Regions from separate parts of the Pseudoalteromonas sp. 20-92 genome, predicted to be linked through region 3. Evidence: predicted binding sites of a transcription regulator. Region 3 holds the regulator's gene; each other region holds the start of a gene.
What was found. Region 3 encodes LexA, which represses DNA repair genes until DNA is damaged. Its sites were predicted from a motif close to TACTGTATNNNNATACAGTA; they were not measured.
Positions count from the first base shown of each region.

Region 1: uvrD (DNA helicase II) is a predicted target of LexA. The motif match lies at 2,682-2,701, and genes of this name have one in related genera.
Region 2: ruvC (crossover junction endodeoxyribonuclease RuvC) is a predicted target of LexA. The motif match lies at 2,879-2,898, and genes of this name have one in related genera.
Region 4: NRL14_RS09590 (SulA-like leucine-rich domain-containing protein) is a predicted target of LexA. The motif match lies at 2,128-2,147, and genes of this name have one in related genera.

Region 1 covers NZ_JANJGQ010000007.1:3,445-8,043, forward strand. Annotated here, with positions in the region: gene NRL14_RS08730 (GNAT family N-acetyltransferase) at 1-474, opposite strand, end outside; gene uvrD (DNA helicase II) at 452-2,617, opposite strand; gene NRL14_RS08740 (hypothetical protein) at 2,921-3,145, shown strand; gene NRL14_RS08745 (YacL family protein) at 3,262-3,630, shown strand; gene NRL14_RS08750 (dUTP diphosphatase) at 3,736-4,359, shown strand; gene yrfG (GMP/IMP nucleotidase) at 4,375-4,599, opposite strand, start outside.
Region 2 covers NZ_JANJGQ010000005.1:37,816-42,414, forward strand. Annotated here, with positions in the region: gene NRL14_RS06790 (ABC transporter ATP-binding protein) at 1-325, shown strand, start outside; gene NRL14_RS06795 (ABC transporter permease) at 315-2,816, shown strand; gene ruvC (crossover junction endodeoxyribonuclease RuvC) at 2,947-3,471, shown strand; gene ruvA (Holliday junction branch migration protein RuvA) at 3,474-4,091, shown strand; gene ruvB (Holliday junction branch migration DNA helicase RuvB) at 4,099-4,599, shown strand, end outside.
Region 3 covers NZ_JANJGQ010000011.1:34,495-39,093, reverse strand. Annotated here, with positions in the region: gene coxB (cytochrome c oxidase subunit II) at 1-857, opposite strand, end outside; gene lexA (transcriptional repressor LexA) at 1,326-1,943, opposite strand; gene NRL14_RS11310 (M12 family metallo-peptidase) at 2,207-3,697, shown strand; gene NRL14_RS11305 (PaaI family thioesterase) at 3,932-4,372, shown strand; gene NRL14_RS11300 (hypothetical protein) at 4,383-4,599, opposite strand, start outside.
Region 4 covers NZ_JANJGQ010000008.1:35,081-39,679, forward strand. Annotated here, with positions in the region: gene NRL14_RS09580 (DUF6172 family protein) at 242-544, shown strand; gene NRL14_RS09585 (YchJ family protein) at 1,152-1,631, opposite strand; gene NRL14_RS09590 (SulA-like leucine-rich domain-containing protein) at 1,669-2,103, opposite strand; gene NRL14_RS09595 (tetratricopeptide repeat protein) at 2,394-2,858, opposite strand; gene NRL14_RS09600 (NCS2 family permease) at 2,976-4,268, shown strand; gene NRL14_RS09605 (L-serine ammonia-lyase) at 4,327-4,599, opposite strand, start outside.

The sequences.
Region 1 (4,599 bases), on a different contig from region 3:
GCCATTTTGTTCACTAAAATGAAAAGCGGGTAATCGCTTAATAATAGTCGCGAAACGTTGATTAAATAAACTGTAGTCAATACTCTGACCGTGTGATTGCACTGTACTTAATGAGGGGTCTTGCCAAGAGGTTAAATCATTTAATTCGGGCAGTAATAAAAACAGCATACCGCCTGCTTTAACGGTGCCGGTAAGTGCTGCAAGTTTATCAGGGTGTAAACCACTAAAACCATCGTAAACAGCATGAGCAAATTCTTGCCCTAAAATTTGGTGAGTGCGAGTAGGCCAGTACGAATTTTTGATCGCGCACTGCTTTGATACAACAAGTGTATTGTTTTCATCTATTAATGAGTTAAGTAATTCATAACACCAAACTGAGCTGCCAGTAATTAATACTAGCTGGCGATGATACGCGCCAGCTAATTGTTGCTCTAACTCATTTAGGTGTGCTTTATACCGCTTGTAATCGTGCATAGGCTGTTACTAACCATTTACTACCAAGGTCGTCAAAGTTAACTTGTACGCGAGATTGTGCGCCACTGCCTTCGTAATTAAGTACGGTACCAATACCAAACTTAGCATGCAGTACGCGTTGTCCTAAGTTAAAGCCACTGTCTTCAAATGCGGCATGGCTAACTGATGCGCTAAAACGCCCAGCGGCAGGCGGGCGAGAAACCTGTGTTTTAATACGGATTTCTTCTACGCAGTCTTCAGGGATTTCGCGTAAAAAGCGAGATGGGCTATGGTATTTTTCTTGCCCGTATAAGCGGCGACTCTCAGCATGGCTAATGTATAACTTATCCATTGCTCGTGTCATGCCTACATAACAAAGGCGGCGCTCTTCTTCTAAGCGACCCGACTCTTCGTTGCTTTGCTGAGAAGGGAACATGCCTTCTTCTACGCCTACCATAAACACTAGCGGAAACTCTAAGCCTTTAGCTGAGTGAAGCGTCATCATTTGTACGGCGTCTTCGTGTTCTTCTGCTTGTCCTTCACCTGACTCAAGTGACGTATGGGCTAAAAAGCCTTGTAAAGGTGAGCTGTACTCTTCGTCTTCAGGCAGCTCATACTGATCACAAGCGCTAATTAGCTCTTCTAAGTTTTCTACGCGAGCACGGCCTTTTTCACCTTTTTCGGCTTGGTACATTGCCATCAAGCCTGAGGTTTGAATTGTGTACTTAGCTTGCTCATGCAAAGTTAAATCGCTAATTTTATCTTCTATTTGTTCAACGAGTTCTACAAACTTACTTACTGCACCAGAAGCACGACCAGATAAATGCTGTTGTTCTACAATTGCTTTTGCGGCATACCAAAGCGGTAACGATTCTGCTCGTGCACAATCGCGTATATGGCTCAATGTTTTATCGCCAATACCGCGTGCTGGCGTATTAATTACACGCTCAAACGCGGCATCGTCTTGACGATTACCTACTAGGCGTAAGTACGACAACGCATCTTTAATTTCTTGTCGTTCGAAGAATCGCATACCACCATAAATACGGTATTTTAAGCCTTCTTGTAGCATGGCTTCCTCGAGTACACGAGATTGCGCGTTACTACGGTATAAAATTGCGGCATCTTGTAGTGCATTACCTGCATTTAACCAGCTTCGTAGTTTGCTACTTACAAAGCGTGCTTCGTCTAACTCATTAAATGCCGCATAAATAGAAATTGGCTCGCCATCGTTACCGTCGGTCCATAAGCTTTTACCCATACGCTCTGAGTTATTTTGAATTAATGCATTAGACGCTTTCAAAATAGTTGCTGTTGAACGGTAGTTTTGTTCAAGACGAATGGTTTCTGCGCTAAAGTCAGTTAAAAATCGTTTAATATTTTCGATTTTAGCACCGCGCCAACCGTAAATACTTTGGTCATCATCGCCTACAATCATGATACTGCTTGTATCGCCTGCAAGTAACTTTAACCAAGCATATTGAATGGTATTTGTATCTTGGAACTCGTCTACGAGCATATGTGCAAAGCGTTGCTGGTAATGACGTAGTAACGTAGGGTTATTTTTTAACACTTCGTAGCTGCGTAGTAATATTTCGGCAAAATCAACTAAACCAGCTCTATCACAGGCTTCTTGATAGGCGGCGTAAACACGCAGCATCATTTGCTCGTTAATATCGTATGCTTGAATATCTTTAGGGCGAAGTGCTTCATCTTTTTTGGCGCTAATGTACCAGCCAAATTGTTTAGCAGGCCATTTTTTATCATCGATATTCATCGATTTTAATAAGCGCTTGATCATCCGAAGTTGATCGTCAGAGTCTAAAATTTGAAAGGCTTCAGGTAAGTTAGCTTCACGGTGATGAGCACGTAAAATACGATGCGATAAACCATGGAAAGTACCAATCCACATGCCACCTACAGGCGCTTTTAGTGTTTCTTCAACGCGGCCACGCATTTCTTTAGCGGCTTTATTAGTAAATGTAACTGCAAAAATACTGTAAGCGGAGGCTTGCTCAACTTGCATAAGCCACGCAATACGATGAACTAACACTCGTGTTTTACCAGACCCAGCACCTGCTAATACCAGCATGTTTTGTAGTGGGGCTGCAACGGCATCGCGTTGTTTGTCATTTAAGCCATCGAGTAATTGTGAAACGTCCATCGTTACGCCTTTTTAATCAATATTGTGGCCAGTATAACAGGTGTTTTTGTTAGGCTAAATAAAATACTGTTTTTATAAACAGCTATTTATAAAATAGTGTTCAAAACGAGTAACTTGCTAATTAATTGAGCGAATAGAAAAGTGCAAACACATAACAAAAATTGCTAATTTGACCTAAAGTTAGCAAAATTTACTAACTCTCTAAATCTAGACTAATTTAACTATTTGATTTGTAAGCTTTAATAAATTGGCATAGAGTGTGTAAGTAAATAATTATAAAATCAAATAAATACAGAGGTTAGTATGGCAGATCAAGGTTCTGGCGGTAACGTAATCGCAGCATTATGTAATATATTTTTTCCTGGTTTAGGGCAGTTAGTGCAAGGGCGTATTTTAGCGGCTATATTTTTTGCACTCGCTATTATAATAAGTTACGCACTAATTTATGTGCTTGTAGGCTTTGTACTTGTGCCTATTATTTACTTATGGTCGATTATTGACGCAGCGCGTTATAGATCGCGAAGTTAACGGTTTTCAAGTTGAGTAAAATAGCGCCCATGTGGCGCTATTTTACTTTATATGTCCTGTGGTTTACGGGCGTTTACGTATATAATTACGCAATTAAAGATTTACAGGCAAACCCTATGGAATATCAATTTATTCGCGACCCTATTAGTGGGCTACGTATTAAAATAAGCAGTGAACACGCTATTATTGGTCGCTGGCTAAACGAAGAAATAGGCAAAGACAAAGTAGCCATGGTGCAAGCGCTTATTGCATCGGTGAGTTCAAGCTATGAGCCGCTAACGCTAAAAGGCCAAGAAATAGATTTAATATTAACCAAAGACGAAGCATTATTTGAAGCCCATGCGCTTCATCAAGACAGCGAAGACCTAATAGCGTATCAAGATGACGATTTAGCGCTTGAAGAAAATGGCTTAAGTAGTGGTTGTGGCTTTGAAGATTTCATTGATTTAATTGATTCATGGCATGAGTTTACGACGTCACGATAAACATAACTAGCACACTAATAAAAATATACAGCAATGCACAATCAGCATTTTATCTGTATTATTACACCAACGAACATTACGCCAATCAAAACGACAGGAACTGATATGTCTGCCAATTTAAACAAGCTAGTAGTGATGCTAGAAATGCAAAACGCCATGAATACTAAAGTACATGAGCAATGGTTTACTCAAGGGTTTGAATGGTACCGCGCTATTTGGGTTGAGTGTGCTGAAATGTTGGATCATCATGGTTGGAAATGGTGGAAAAAACAAACACCAGATACTGAACAAGTTATTTTAGAGTTGGTTGATATTTTTCATTTTGGTCTATCGCTTAGAATTGACGGCGAAACTAGCTACGAAGACTTAGCAAAGCAACTTGAAACTGAGCTTAGTAATGCTCAACAAGCTGATGATTTTAAACAAACACTAGAGATATTGGCGGCGTCTGCTGTTGCAGATAAAACGTTTAATGCAGGTGCCTTTGCCGGCTGTATGGCGCAAATGGGTATGGATATTGATGATTTATATCGCGGCTACGTAGGTAAAAACACGTTAAACTTTTTCCGCCAAGATCACGGTTACAAAGATGGTAGCTATATTAAAGAATGGAATGGGCAAGAAGATAACGAGCATTTAGTTGAAGTAGTTAAAAGCCTTGATACAGAACATGCAGATTTTGCAAAGTTAGTATATCAAGGGCTAGAAGCGCGTTACCCAAAAATTTAAGTCACGTAAGTTGAGTTAGATAATCTTACGATAGTCGGTAACACTTAGGTAATCGGCTATTTCGTTATGTGGTTGTTGGCTATCTGGGTTAGCAACTGCAAGTAAGTGCTCAATGCCGTATTCTCGTGCGGCATTCAAAACCGGCACACTGTCATCTACAAACAAAGTGCGCTGCTTATTAAACCCTAAGTCTTTTTGTACTTGGTGCCACAAACTTTGTTGCTCTTTACTTACTCCATA
Region 2 (4,599 bases), on a different contig from region 3:
TTTGCTTGAAAAAGTAGGCTTGAGCCATCGAATTGATCATTACCCGTCGCAACTCTCTGGCGGTGAACAGCAACGTGTTGCTATTGCGCGAGCATTTATTGGTACACCTAAAATACTATTTGCTGATGAGCCTTCGGCTAACTTAGACAGCAAAAATGGTAAAATGATTGAATCCTTATTATTTGATTTAAATACTCAACATGGCACTACGCTTATTTTAGTTACTCACGATGAAGGGCTTGCACAAAAATGTGAGCATATTATCCAAATAGAAGCAGGGTTGCTTGTTAAAAGTGAAGTAGAGGACGTTGCAGATGTGGGCTAAATTAGCGCTTAAATTATTTGCGCGAGAATTTCGAAGAGGTGAGCTAACGGTAATTAGCGCAGCTATTGCTTTAGCGGTATTAACTGTACTTACCTTGTCTATGGTGACAGATCGAATAGCACAAAGCATTGCACAAAAAAGCAGTGCGTTTATTGCCGCCGACCGAGTATTGGCTAGCAGCCATGCCATTGACACCGCTTTTATTGAGCAAGCCAAAAGTCAAAACTTACAAACTGCGCAAATGGTGTACTTTGACACCATGTTATTTGCTAATGACGAAATGCAATTTAGCTCGGTGAAAGCAGCGTCAGATGCATACCCGTTAAAGGGGCAGCTAAAAGTAAAAAACACATTACTAGGCGAAACGGTTATTGCAAACGGTGGTCCAAATCCAGGTAATGTGTGGCTAAGTGAATCGGTATTTTACAGTTTAAATATTGATATAGGCGCGCAAGTAGAGCTTGGCGCTGCATTATTTAATGTTTCAAAAGTTATTGTAGAAGAGCCAGACGCGCCATTTAATGTATTTTCAAGCAGCCGTCGTGTGCTTATTAATATTGACGATGTGGCAAAAACCGAAGTTGTGCAGCCAGGTAGTCGTGTTTATTACCGCCAACTTTATGCAGGTAGTGAGGCCGACATAAATAGCTTTTACGAGTGGCTTAAACCACAAATGAAAGAAAACCAACAATGGTATGGCGTTAAAGACCGCCAATCACCCATTTCAAACAGTTTAAACCGCGCAGAGAGCTTTTTATTACTTGCCGGCCTATTAGGTATTATTTTGGCTGCAGTGGCTATAGCTGTTTCAGCAAAACGTTATTGTGAACGCCAATACGACCCAGTAGCGATGATGAAAACGCTCGGCGGTAGCCGCTCAATGATCCGCAAAATATACATGCTGCATTTATTGCTTGTATGTGCAATGGCGGTAAGTATAGGGCTGTTAATTGGTTATGGTTTGCAAGAAATAGCAACAAGTTACTTATCAAAAAGTATGGGCACAGAGTTACCCTTAGGTGGCTTTAAACCTTGGCTGGTGGCTATAAGCACCGGCGTAATTTGTGCTGTTATGTTTTCTATTAAACCATTATTTGATTTATTTGATATTCCGCCGCTTAGAGTACTGCGCCGTAACTTAGGTGACAAGTTGGCAGTAAGTCGTGTGCATTTAGGTATGAGTGCGCTAACCGTGTTTTTATTAATGTGGTTATTTAGCAACAACATAAAAATAACGCTTATTTTGTTTATATCAACACTTGCGCTAATTGGTGTGCTGTTTTTAGTATCTAAATTAATATTTGGTGGTGGTCGAAAACTAGGATTAAAGCCAGGTAACAGTTGGTCGCTTGCAATTGCGTCTATTCAAAAGCGTGCCAATGTGAACGCGGTACAGTTAATTAGTTTTTCGTTAGCGATTAAATTACTGCTGTTTTTAGTGGTACTTAAAAACGAGATGATATCTGATTGGCAGTCGCAACTACCAAACGATGCGCCTAATGCGTTTTTAGTTAATATTACGCAAAATGAGCTTGAGCCAATTAATGAATATTTAGCACAAAAAGATATTCAGGTATCAGAGTTTTATCCGACTATTCGTGGACGTGTAAATGCGGTAAACGGCGAGTTGGTAGCACGTTCTGTATCGCTGCAAGACAACGAGAAAAAAGACGAAGAAGCACGTGCAGGTATTGGTCGTGAGCTAAATCTTACATGGCTTAAAGATGTGCCTGATCAAAATGAAGTAACACAAGGCACGTGGTTTGGTGAAAATGCGATGGCTGAGGCTTCAGTAGAGGAGTCGATGCTTGAGCGTTTAGATGTTGAGATAGGCGATACGCTTACATTTTTAATTGGTTCGCAGTCGTTCGACGCTAAAATCACTAGTGTGCGCAAAGTAAATTGGGCCACGCTTAAACCTAACTTTTTTATTATTTTAAGTCCTGATGTACTTGCAGATTTTCCGGCGACGTATATTTCGTCGGTACGTATAAATCCAGATCAAAAACGTGACTTTAGCCAGTTATTACGTACTTACCCTACTATTACAGCCATTGATATTGATAACTTTGTTAAGCAAATACAAACAACTATATCGCAAGTCTCTCTCGCAATTGGGTTTGTACTGGCTATTGTTGTGCTGTGTGGGGCGCTTGTGCTTATATCGCAAGTGCAAGCTAGTTTAGGTGAGCGTATGCAAGAAATTGTAATACTTAGAACGCTTGGGGCTAAAAGCCGATTAATTAAAAACGCGACCCTGTATGAGTTTTTATTACTCGGTGGTTTAGCCGGTTTAGTTGCCGCATTTTTTAGTGATATAGCGCTTTTAATTGTGCAGCAACAAATGTTTGATTTAGCCGGTAAGCTACACCCACATATATGGATTATTGGGCCGGTAGCTGGCGGCGTATTTGTGGCTGGTTTAGGTTATTTAATGATTGCCCGAACACTTAAACAAAACACCCAAGGATTAGTGCGTGCCCTAGGGTAAGCTTAAACTAACATGCTCCTGTAAATACCCACCTAGTACGTGGGCATTTTTGTTTTTCTTTGTACTGGTAATTTATACAGTGCTCTGGCATTATTGGCGTAATTTAAAAATAATAACAATGGAGCGCTGTTTGGCCATTATTTTAGGGATCGATCCTGGTTCACGTTTGACCGGATATGGTGTTGTTGCCCATCAAGGTTCTAAATTTACATACTTAGGCAGTGGCTGTATTAAGCTAGCCGATCATCCTTTTCCGATTAGGCTTAAAATGATCTACCAAGGCATTACACAGCTTATTGAGCAGTTTTCGCCAGAAACTTTTGCCATTGAAAAAGTATTTATGGCGCACAACCCCGATTCCGCTTTAAAACTAGGTCAAGCTAGAGGCGCTGCGATTGTTGGCGCTGCAATGGCCGACTTACCCGTATTTGAATACTCAGCTAGGCAAATTAAGCAAGCAGTAGTAGGCAACGGTGGCGCAGATAAAACACAAGTGCAACACATGGTAAAAAATATTTTAAAACTACCCGGTACGCCACAGGCCGATGCAGCGGATGCACTCGCTATTGCGATTTGCCACGCCCACTCAGAACAAAATTTAATTAAACTAGCGGGTAGCGCAAGCAAAACCGTTAGAGGACGTTTAAGGAAATAATTATGATAGGCCGCTTAAATGGTATTTTAGTCGAAAAACAACCACCAGAAATATTACTCGAAGTAAGTGGTGTAGGTTACGAAGTACAAATGCCAATGACCTGTTTTTACGATTTACCAAAAATTGGTGAAAACGCGATTGTTTACACTCACTTTGTAGTGCGTGAAGATGCTCAACTATTGTTTGGTTTTAATAATAAAGTTGAACGTGCTTTGTTTAGAGAGCTATTAAAAGCAAATGGCGTAGGGCCAAAACTTGGCTTAGCTATTTTATCGGGCATGTCGGCAAAACAATTTGTAAGTTGTGTAAATAACGAAGACTCAACATCGCTTGTTAAATTACCCGGTGTAGGTAAAAAAACAGCGGAGCGTTTAGTACTCGAAATGAAAGACAGACTAAAAGATTGGGGTAATGATTTATTTACGCCATTTAGCGACAGCGCAGTAATAGAGCCAATGAGCGATGCGACAATTGCTAATAATGCAGCGGATGATGCCGTATCGGCACTGCTTGCATTAGGTTATAAATTGCCACAAGCTCAAAAAGCAGTAAAATCGATAAGTAAACCCGATATGTCTACTGAGGTTCTTATTAGAGAATCTTTAAAATCTATGTTGTGAGTAACCCATGATTGAAGCGGATCGCTTAATTGATGCGACTGAAAAAAAAAATGAAGATTCTATAGATCGTGCAATAAGACCAAAACTTTTAGCCGACTATAGAGGCCAGCCTCATGTTAAGCAGCAAATGGAAATTTTTATTGAAGCTGCGCGAACCCGTGGTGAAGCGCTCGATCATTTATTAATATTTGGCCCACCTGGGCTTGGTAAAACCACGCTTGCAAATATTGTCGCCAATGAATTACACGTAAGTATTAAAACAACATCAGGCCCTGTACTTGAAAAAGCAGGCGATTTAGCTGCGTTACTTACCAATTTAGAAGAAGGCGATGTACTGTTTATTGATGAAATACACAGATTAAGCCCACAAGTTGAAGAAATACTCTATCCGGCAATGGAAGACTACCAGCTTGATATAATGATTGGTGAAGGCCCAGCTGCGCGTTCTATTAAATTAGACTTACCTGCATTTACACTTATTGGTGCAACCACACGAGCAGGCTCGCTT
Region 3 (4,599 bases):
ATATATACTTGTTCGCCTAAAGTCATTAACTCTTCTTTTGGGAGGGTTTTATCAAGTAATGCGGCATCTGCTAATGCTGCTTTTTGTTTAGCCTGCTTTGCATCTGCTAACCATGTTTTAAAATCAGCCTCAGATTTAGCAACCACCACAACGGGCATGAAGCCATGATCTTTACCACACAGCTCGGCACATTGGCCTCGGTAAGTACCTTCTTCGTTTATGTTCGTCCATGTTTCGTTTATAAAGCCGGGGTTCGCATCTTTTTTAACTGCAAAATCAGGTACCCACCAAGAGTGAATAACATCGTCAGAAGTCATTAAAAATCGTACTTTTTGATTTATTGGCAGTACAAGAGGCTTATCAACCTCAAGTAAGTAGTTAGGGTTTTTATCTGCAAGATTCGCGATTTCATCTTGCGGGGTAGATAAAATAGAGTAGAACTCTACATCTTCGCCCATATATTCATAATGCCATTTCCATTGCGAACCCGTAATTTTAATAGTGAGATCAGCTTTGCTGGCATCTTCCATTGCAATAAGGGTTTTAGTGGCTGGTACTGCCATAGCAATTAAAATAACAAACGGAATTGCAGTCCAAAGTATTTCTACTTTAGTGCTTTCGTGAAATTGGGCAGGTACAGCCCCTTTAGATTTACGGTGATGAATAAGTGCCCAAAACATAATTGCGAACACTATCACCCCAATCACACAACATATTATAAATATGGTCATGTGCAGCTGATATACATTATTGCTTATATCGGTTACGCCTTTGCGCATATTGTATTGGCTGTTCGCCAAAACTGAGTGCGAAAAAACACATAATATAAGCCACAAGGTAGAGGTCAGTTTACCCATGTGACGGCTCCTTTGATGCTATTGCGAATGCAAAGCGAAGAGGCATACGGCTTAAACGCCAATTCGTTATTTTTATTTTTTTAGCCAATCTTATTTAATATTGATTGGTTTTGCTGCGCCAACAACGAGTTTGTGTATATTGTGTGTTCTCAAAACTAAAAAGCTGTGAGTTATTATTAGCTCAGCACATTAATAATTAGCTAAAAAATGAACAACAAGCAAGTTTTAGTATAAAAAACAACCAGGTGATATTGAGTAATTAATAAAAAGTCAGTAATCAACTAGTCAACAGGAAGTTCTAAATATGAGCAAAACAAAGGGGTTTAACGCATTCGGAGGGGGAAAATATAAGTGCAAAAAAATTTACAGCTAAAATAATTAGTTGGCTGTTTACGTCCTATTTTTAGTGCTAATGTTAAAACAAAAATGCGTGCTAAAAAGCACGCATTTATAAAAATAAATTAAAAACTACATCCAATCAGCGTTACGAATAACTCCAACGGCTAAACCTTCTATATTAAAAGATTCATTTTCTAGATCAACTTCAATTGGCGAAAAGTCGTCATTCTCAGCATGCAATAATACTTTTCGGCCTGCTTTTTCAAACCGCTTTACGGTAACATCATCATCAACACGAGCAACTACAACTTGTCCATTTTCTGCAACTTGAGTTTTATGCACAGCTAACAAATCACCATCCATAATACCTATATCTTTCATGCTCATACCGTTAACTCGCAATAAAAAATCAGCAGCCGGTTTAAACATTAATGGATCAATTTTACAATGACTCTCAACGTGCTCTTGCGCCAAAATAGGCTCTCCCGCTGCGACTCGCCCGATAAGAGGTAAACCTAACTGTTCAGGCTCTTCTTCCTCAACAAGTTGAATACCTCGGCTTGCACCTGGTTTCATCTTAATAGCACCTTTTTTAGCAAGCGCTTTTAAATGCTCTTCAGCAGCATTGGCACTTTTAAAGCCTAATGTTTGTGCAATTTCAGCACGTGTAGGAGGCATACCAGTGTCTTTAATAAAAACTTTAACTAATTCGAGAATTTGAGCTTGGCGCTTCGTTAATGGTCGCATACAACTGGTTTTCCATACAGTACATTTAACTGTGAGTATATACAGTTAAATAAAAATCGCAAATTTAAATTACATTGATTGCTTGCTGTTAATAAATCACTTTTACACTTATGTAGAAACAACGAATGCTTACATAAAATAAACATTTGTATCTTTATATTTACGATTAAGGGCTAATTTGATGACAGCCACATGTTAATAAATTGAAAACAACTTATTAACATGTACACTTTATGTGTACAAACACTTAAAAGGATTATCAAATGAAAAAATATTCACCATTGTTTATTGGCTTATTGTTTAGCGGCTATGCGTATGCCCAAGTCCCACTTTTCGAAGTGCAGCACTCTAACTTTACGCAAAACATTAATAAAGAAGGTAATGCTCAATCTCAATTTGGGCAACCGCTTTTCGAACTAAGCGCAAAAACCAATGCATTCTTTTTACCTGTTCAGGGAAGTGACATTGAATTTATCAAAAGTACAGCAAGTACATCAGCAACTGGTAACTTAATCTGGGTAGGTAAAAGCTTAGATGGTGACGAAGTAACACTGATAAAATCTACAAAGGGGATTTCTGGTACGATAAAGGTAAATGAACATGTTTATAAATTGCAACCGAATAAACATTCTGGTCATAATTTTATTGAATTAGATCCTGCCAAACAACCTGCTGAGCATGCACCCGATTATCAACAATCTAATAACACTATTTCAATCAGTGAACAAATTTTAACAGAACAAAGCTTCCAAACAGCTATGGCAACTAACGCGCAAAGCAATATTAGCTTACTCGTTTTATACACCCCAGCCGCAGAACAAAAATCTAGTGATATTAATAGCTTGATTGATCTTGCAATAGTAGAGACTAATCAGGGTTACCAAAACTCAGGTGTCAATGCAGTTGTTAGTTTGGCCCATGTAAGCCGAGTTAATTATACTGAAGCTACAAATTCAGGTACGGATTTAAATCGTTTAGCTGCCAAAAACGATGGTTATATGGATGAAGCGCACACACTACGAGATCAATACGGTGCTGATGTAGTCATATTAATAAACGACATTAACGGCTACTGTGGCCAAGCCAAAGCAATTGGTGCAAATGCTAACAGCGCATTTGCGATGGTTGATTATGACTGTGCAACCGGCTATTACTCTTTCGGTCATGAAATTGGTCATTTACAAGGTGCTCGTCATAACCCTGAAAACGATCCATCAACATCTCCTTATTCGTTCGGCCATGGTTATCAGCAACCTCAATCACAATGGCGTTCAGTAATGGCTTATAACTGTACAAATAACTGCACAAGAATCAATTACTGGTCAAATCCAAACAAATCATACAGCGGAAGTGTTATGGGAACTCCATCAAAACACGATAACGCTAGAGTCTTAAATTTAACAAACCCAACAATTGCAAATTTTAGATCTGCATCTAGCCCACCGGTAAATAACAATACACTGCAAAATAACCAATCTATCGTTGTTAGTGGTGATCGAAACAGTGAGCAATTGTTTACTTTTACAGTGCCAAGTGAAGCTGAGCAAGTCACATTTTCGACCTCTAATGGCACTGGGGATGTTGACCTACATGTAAAATATAATGCAATTGCAACGAGCAGTAACTACGATTGCCGACCGTATAAAAACGGAAATAATGAAAGCTGTAGCGACACCCGCACTGGTAATTACTCTATTATGATTAAAGGCTACAGTGCTTTTAGTAATGTAGAGTTAATAGCTAGTTACCAATAAAAGATCTGGCTAAGTATAAGCAAGTAACATTATGCTGCTTGCTTATATTTAGCCTAGGGCGATTTCTTCTTTACTGCTCGATTGTATCAATAAACTACGATATCCCTATTATTCCTTCTTACTATCCGCCTCACGCTATCTGGCTATAAATTTAGATCCACTTTTTTATTTTCATTATCTTAACTTTATGAAAATATAAGCCATATTTTTACTACTATTTTAAAAGGTAAGCTTATGAGTATTTGGTATCAACCTGTTACTTTAGAGTTTTGCAAACAGCTAGATGAGGGTATAAACGGCCAAGGTACACTAATGAAAACCATGGGAATTGAAATTACCGAAATTGGTGATGATTACCTCGTAGCAACTATGCCTGCCATACCAGCGCATCATAATCCAATGGGCATGGTGCATGGAGGAGCCAACGTAGTGCTTGCCGAAACAGTAGCAAGTTATGCAGCTAACTTCGTAGTCGACTTCACTCAGTTTTATTGTGTCGGACAAGAAATTAGCGCCAGTCACTTAAAAGCATCTCGTAATGGTACTTTAACAGCCACCGCAAAAGCGTTTCATATTGGTAAGCGTAGTTCAGTCTGGGAAATAAAAATTACTAATAGTCGAAACGAGCTTTGCTGCGTATCAAGAATGACCGCAGCCGTAGTAGAGCGAAGATAATTACTTACTGTTACTTTTCGATTGGGTAAATTGTAATTTCCATACCCGCACCAATAGCAGATATACGTAATAATGTATCTGCATCTAAAGCTTGGTTAAAACACTTAGGCGATGTGCCTGATTCAAAACCAATATCAAATGTTCTACGTGAACAGCTTAACCATTGCTTTAGCGCGTTGCGCGAACACGATTCAATAAGCTCACATATATGGTTTATTGCTTTGTCA
Region 4 (4,599 bases), on a different contig from region 3:
ATTTATCTATCTACGATTTCAAATCAGCTTGTGTCAGGCCCAGTAAAACAAGCTTTAAATGGTCATTTTTATAATAATGATGGCTAAAAAGAGAGGCTTTGTAGCTATTTATAATGTTAATTGCCTAAAAATTGATTTAGTTTAAAAAAACCATCCAAAAATTTAATGCAATTGCTATAATGATGTCAAATGGTATGACATGAAATGCCGTTATCATTAAACCAAGGTAATTAGGAACGTAATGAAGAAAACATTCACGCTGAATCACGAGAAAATCAAATACCCTCGTATGGTCGATGCTGCAAAGCACGAAGTGAAAAAATATTTGAAAAGAGAACGTAATAAAACGCTACCTGAAGATGCTGATTACTGGGCATTTGACTGTAAGTTTGGTAATACAGCTGAAGATGCTCAAGTAGTGCACGTTGCAGAGATTAGCAATCATATCAGCGACATCGAAAAGCAAGATTTAAAGTCTTTCTACGTAGAGATTTTAGCAAAGCCGGCACAGCGTCAACAAGCTGATTTAGATGACGACGAGTAACTCTTAAATTTTAAGTACTCGTAAAGTAGAGATGGACCCAAGTGGTCCATTTTTGTTATGTGGGTTTTAATATCAATCTGAATAATACTAACCAACCAATCCGCAATCATGCTTAATCAGTTTGAGGGATTAAATCTGACGCTAACGGCGTTAAAAATTTCTGATATAGGACAATTAAATAACGATTTTTTGTCTTGCTATCGACACGATTCTGTTATCTAAAAATAGATCACTTAATTAAAAAAGTTGGTATAAGTATTTGAACAATATAAATTATCTAATAACCCTATAATACCAACCTGCATAAATCTTTGATCAATTTAACGAATTAAATTGCACTATAACGTCGTTAAAAATTTTTTATTTAGAACAACTAGATACAAAAACTTTTGCCTAGTTCTAGCGTAATTTTCTTAACGTTAAATAGACCCCATACATAAGCAGATTGGTATAAAAATTTTATTTAGAGACGCTGAGTTTTTTGGAAATAAATAACTTTTCGTGCGTATGCGCCACATTTAGTTAAATAATATGTACAAAACTAGAGTACATATTATTTAACTAATTAGTGTGTTTCAAAATACCTGATGCCTGGGTAAGTTGAGGTTTATAGGCTGTGGCACTTTTTATACTTTTTAGCACTGCCACATGGGCAATCATCGTTCCTGCCAATTTTTATATCTGCAACAGGTAATATAACGCCGTCAGAATATTTCCACTGATTTTTTTCTTTAATGAATTTTGATTGTTCGTGCAATTCACAGTATAAATTATCATAAAAGTAGTGCGCTTTAAATTCTACAAAACCCTGACTATCATCGTGGCCTGAGTCTATAATTGTCAGTTTTATAAAGCGGCAACCATCTGCAAATTCTTTAATTTCTTTAACGGGGTTTTCGGGCTGTTTATCTGTTGTATATGTTTGATAAATATACTTAGCATTTTTGAGTGCATAAGCACTATAACGAGAGCGCATAAGTAGCTCTGGTGTTTGAGGATGCTGTATTGCCAAATGAAAAGGTTCGCAGCAGTCAACATAATTTTGTTGGCTGCCACAAAGACATAATGTTTTATTCAGTGAGGTCATAATTTTGGTGTAAAGCTAAAATGTTAGTTTAACAAGATTATTGAGCTAGTAATATCTCTGTGGTTTGTTTGTTTTTCGTGAAGCAATATAACTTTGTATTTGTTTTACTCATATCCAGAGATAAGCTAGTTAATAGCTGGTTATTAACTATACCAGTCCAAGTAATTACAGCTGCAAAATTACCGTTGTGTAAAGCCGAATTTAATACGTACTCTAGATTCACTAAGTGTTTTTGTCTAATAACGAGTAATTTACTCGTATCGATAGAGCACGAATCAAGTAGCGCTTTACTAGGGACGTGATCGGGTGCGATTAATAATGTCCAAGCATTTAAGCTATTGTATTGATGTAATACTTTTAATAGCTCAAATGTTGCCGAAATTTCATCTTCAATTTCAATTAAATTAACACAATCGCTTTTATTGTCTTGTTGGTAGCTTTTAACTGTTCGTACGGTAATTGGTTGTAACATATCGCTTCACTCACTGGGTTTTTATACAGTATTTACATACAGTAGTTTATACAGTGTTTGTGTGCAAGTGTTTTTTGCTATTTTTTTGTACGATAATTTAAGATTTAGACTTTTTTTAAATTGTCATTTTTTTAAGTTATTAATATTTAATGATTTAAATTTACCTTTATGTTGTTGTTTCCAACTGTGCATTATTGTGTTGAATACTGTATACACCTGTTGAAGGTTGATATGGCAGCTTTAAATAATGATTTCATGTGTAAATTACAGCTTAGTTTCGTATGTGTAATTTACTCTTCGTTAGCGTTATTTGGTATTAGGTGAGAAAACTTCAATTGGTGAATTTGTTCATATAAACTTGCAGCGTAGCATTGGGCATCTTTAAAGCGTTTAGTTTCAATGTGTTTACGCAAGTCAGTTAATGCAGTAGTTGCTGGCTCGTGACCTTGACTACTTGATAAGCTTAGCCATGCAACAGCATGAAATACACTTTGCGGAACACCTTGGCCTTTTACAAAAAATAGTCCTAAGTAAAATTGTGCTCGAAGTTCTCCAGACATCGCAGCTAAACGCATCCACTTCGCAGCAAGTGCATTTTGATTATTTTTTAAATAATACAGTGCTTTGTTCAGTGTATTTTGCTGACTATTTTCGTTAGTTGGCGTTGAGTTAGTGTCGCTAGGTTGCGTGACAAAGGACAGTATATTGTCTAACTGCTGCTCTAAATCTTGGCCTGTCGGTGTTGTTTTTATCATGCTCACTCATTCGTTATGTAACTAAGTCAATAGTTTAGTATATCGCAAGGTAAAATGTCCTGTAAAAGATGATTTTTATGTTAAAATATTGCCACTTTTTACAACCATAAGTCTATTATGCTCGAAGCTTTATTTAAAATTAGTGAGAATGGCTCATCAGTCCGCCGTGAATGCATTGCGGGTATTACTACATTTATCACAATGGTTTACATTGTATTTGTTAACCCTGCCATGTTAGCAGAGGCTGGAATGGATCAGGGAGCTGCTTTTGTAGCAACTTGTATTGCAGCTGCTATTGGTTGTTTTATTATGGGGTTGTGGGCTAATTATCCTTTAGCATTAGCGCCTGGAATGGGGTTAAATGCATTTTTTACATATGGTGTTGTATTAGGGATGGGTTACACATGGCAGGCGGCATTAGGTGCTGTTTTTATGTCTGGGTGTATATTTTTACTTCTAAGCCTGTTTAAAGTTCGTGAGTGGATTATTAATGCCATTCCTTTGGTTTTAAAGCGGGCCATTGCAACGGGTATTGGCGCATTTTTAGCTTTAATTGCTCTTAAAAATGCGGGCATCATCGTTGCCAGCCCTGCAACGTTAGTACAATTAGGTGATATAACTTCAGCTGGCCCATTATTAGCTATTTTCAGCTTTTTTATTATTGCTGCGCTTTTATATCGTAACTTTAAAAGTGGTGTGTTAATTAGTATTTTATTAGTGACCTGTATCGCACTGGCTTTAGGGCTTGTTGAATACCATGGAATTGTTGCTACGCCTCCTTCTATTTTACCTACTTTTATGCAGCTTGATTTTGGTGCTGCACTTGAATTGTCTATGTTGAGCGTTATTTTCGCATTTTTGTTTGTGGATTTATTTGATACCTCGGGTACTTTAGTTGCAGTTACTCAAAAAGCAGGGCTTGCTGATGAAAAAGGAAATATGCCTCGGTTAGGAAGAGCGCTAAGTGCTGACAGTACAGCAACAATTGCAGGCGCTATGTTAGGTACTTCTACTACAACATCTTATATAGAGTCTGTTGCAGGTGTATCTGTAGGTGGGCGTACTGGTTTAACAGCAGTTGTGGTAGGTATTTGCTTTTTACTTATGATGTTTTTTGCACCACTTGCGCAAATGGTACCAGCTTACGCAACCGCTGGAGCCATTTTATATGTTGCAGTTTTAATGCTACAAAATCTGAAGTTTGTTAATTGGGATGATATGACCGATGCCATTCCCGTTACAGTCGTTTTACTGATGACGCCATTAACGTTTTCAATTGCTCATGGTATAGCACTTGGTTTTATATCTTATACGGTAGTAAAAGTGTTGTGTGGTAAGCAAGACGAAGTCACAATTAGCGTATGGATTTTAACGGCACTGTTTATTATTAAATTTGCATTTTTGTCTTAAATTTATACAGTTAGATAAAAAAGGCCATACAAATTTGTATGGCCTTTTTTAGTTATTTTTAACATTCAATAATATTAACAGCCAATCCACCGCGAGCGGTTTCTTTGTATTTAGTTTTCATATCGTTGCCGGTTTCAAGCATGGTTTTAATCACTTTATCAAGTGATACCTTTTGCTCTCCACTGCCACGAATAGCTAAACGTGAGGCATTAATTGCTTTAATCGCGCCCATTGCATTACGTTCAATACACGGCACTTGTACTAAGCCACCAACAGGGTCGCACGTGAGGCCTAAATTATGTTCCATACCAATTTCTGCTGCGTTTTCTAC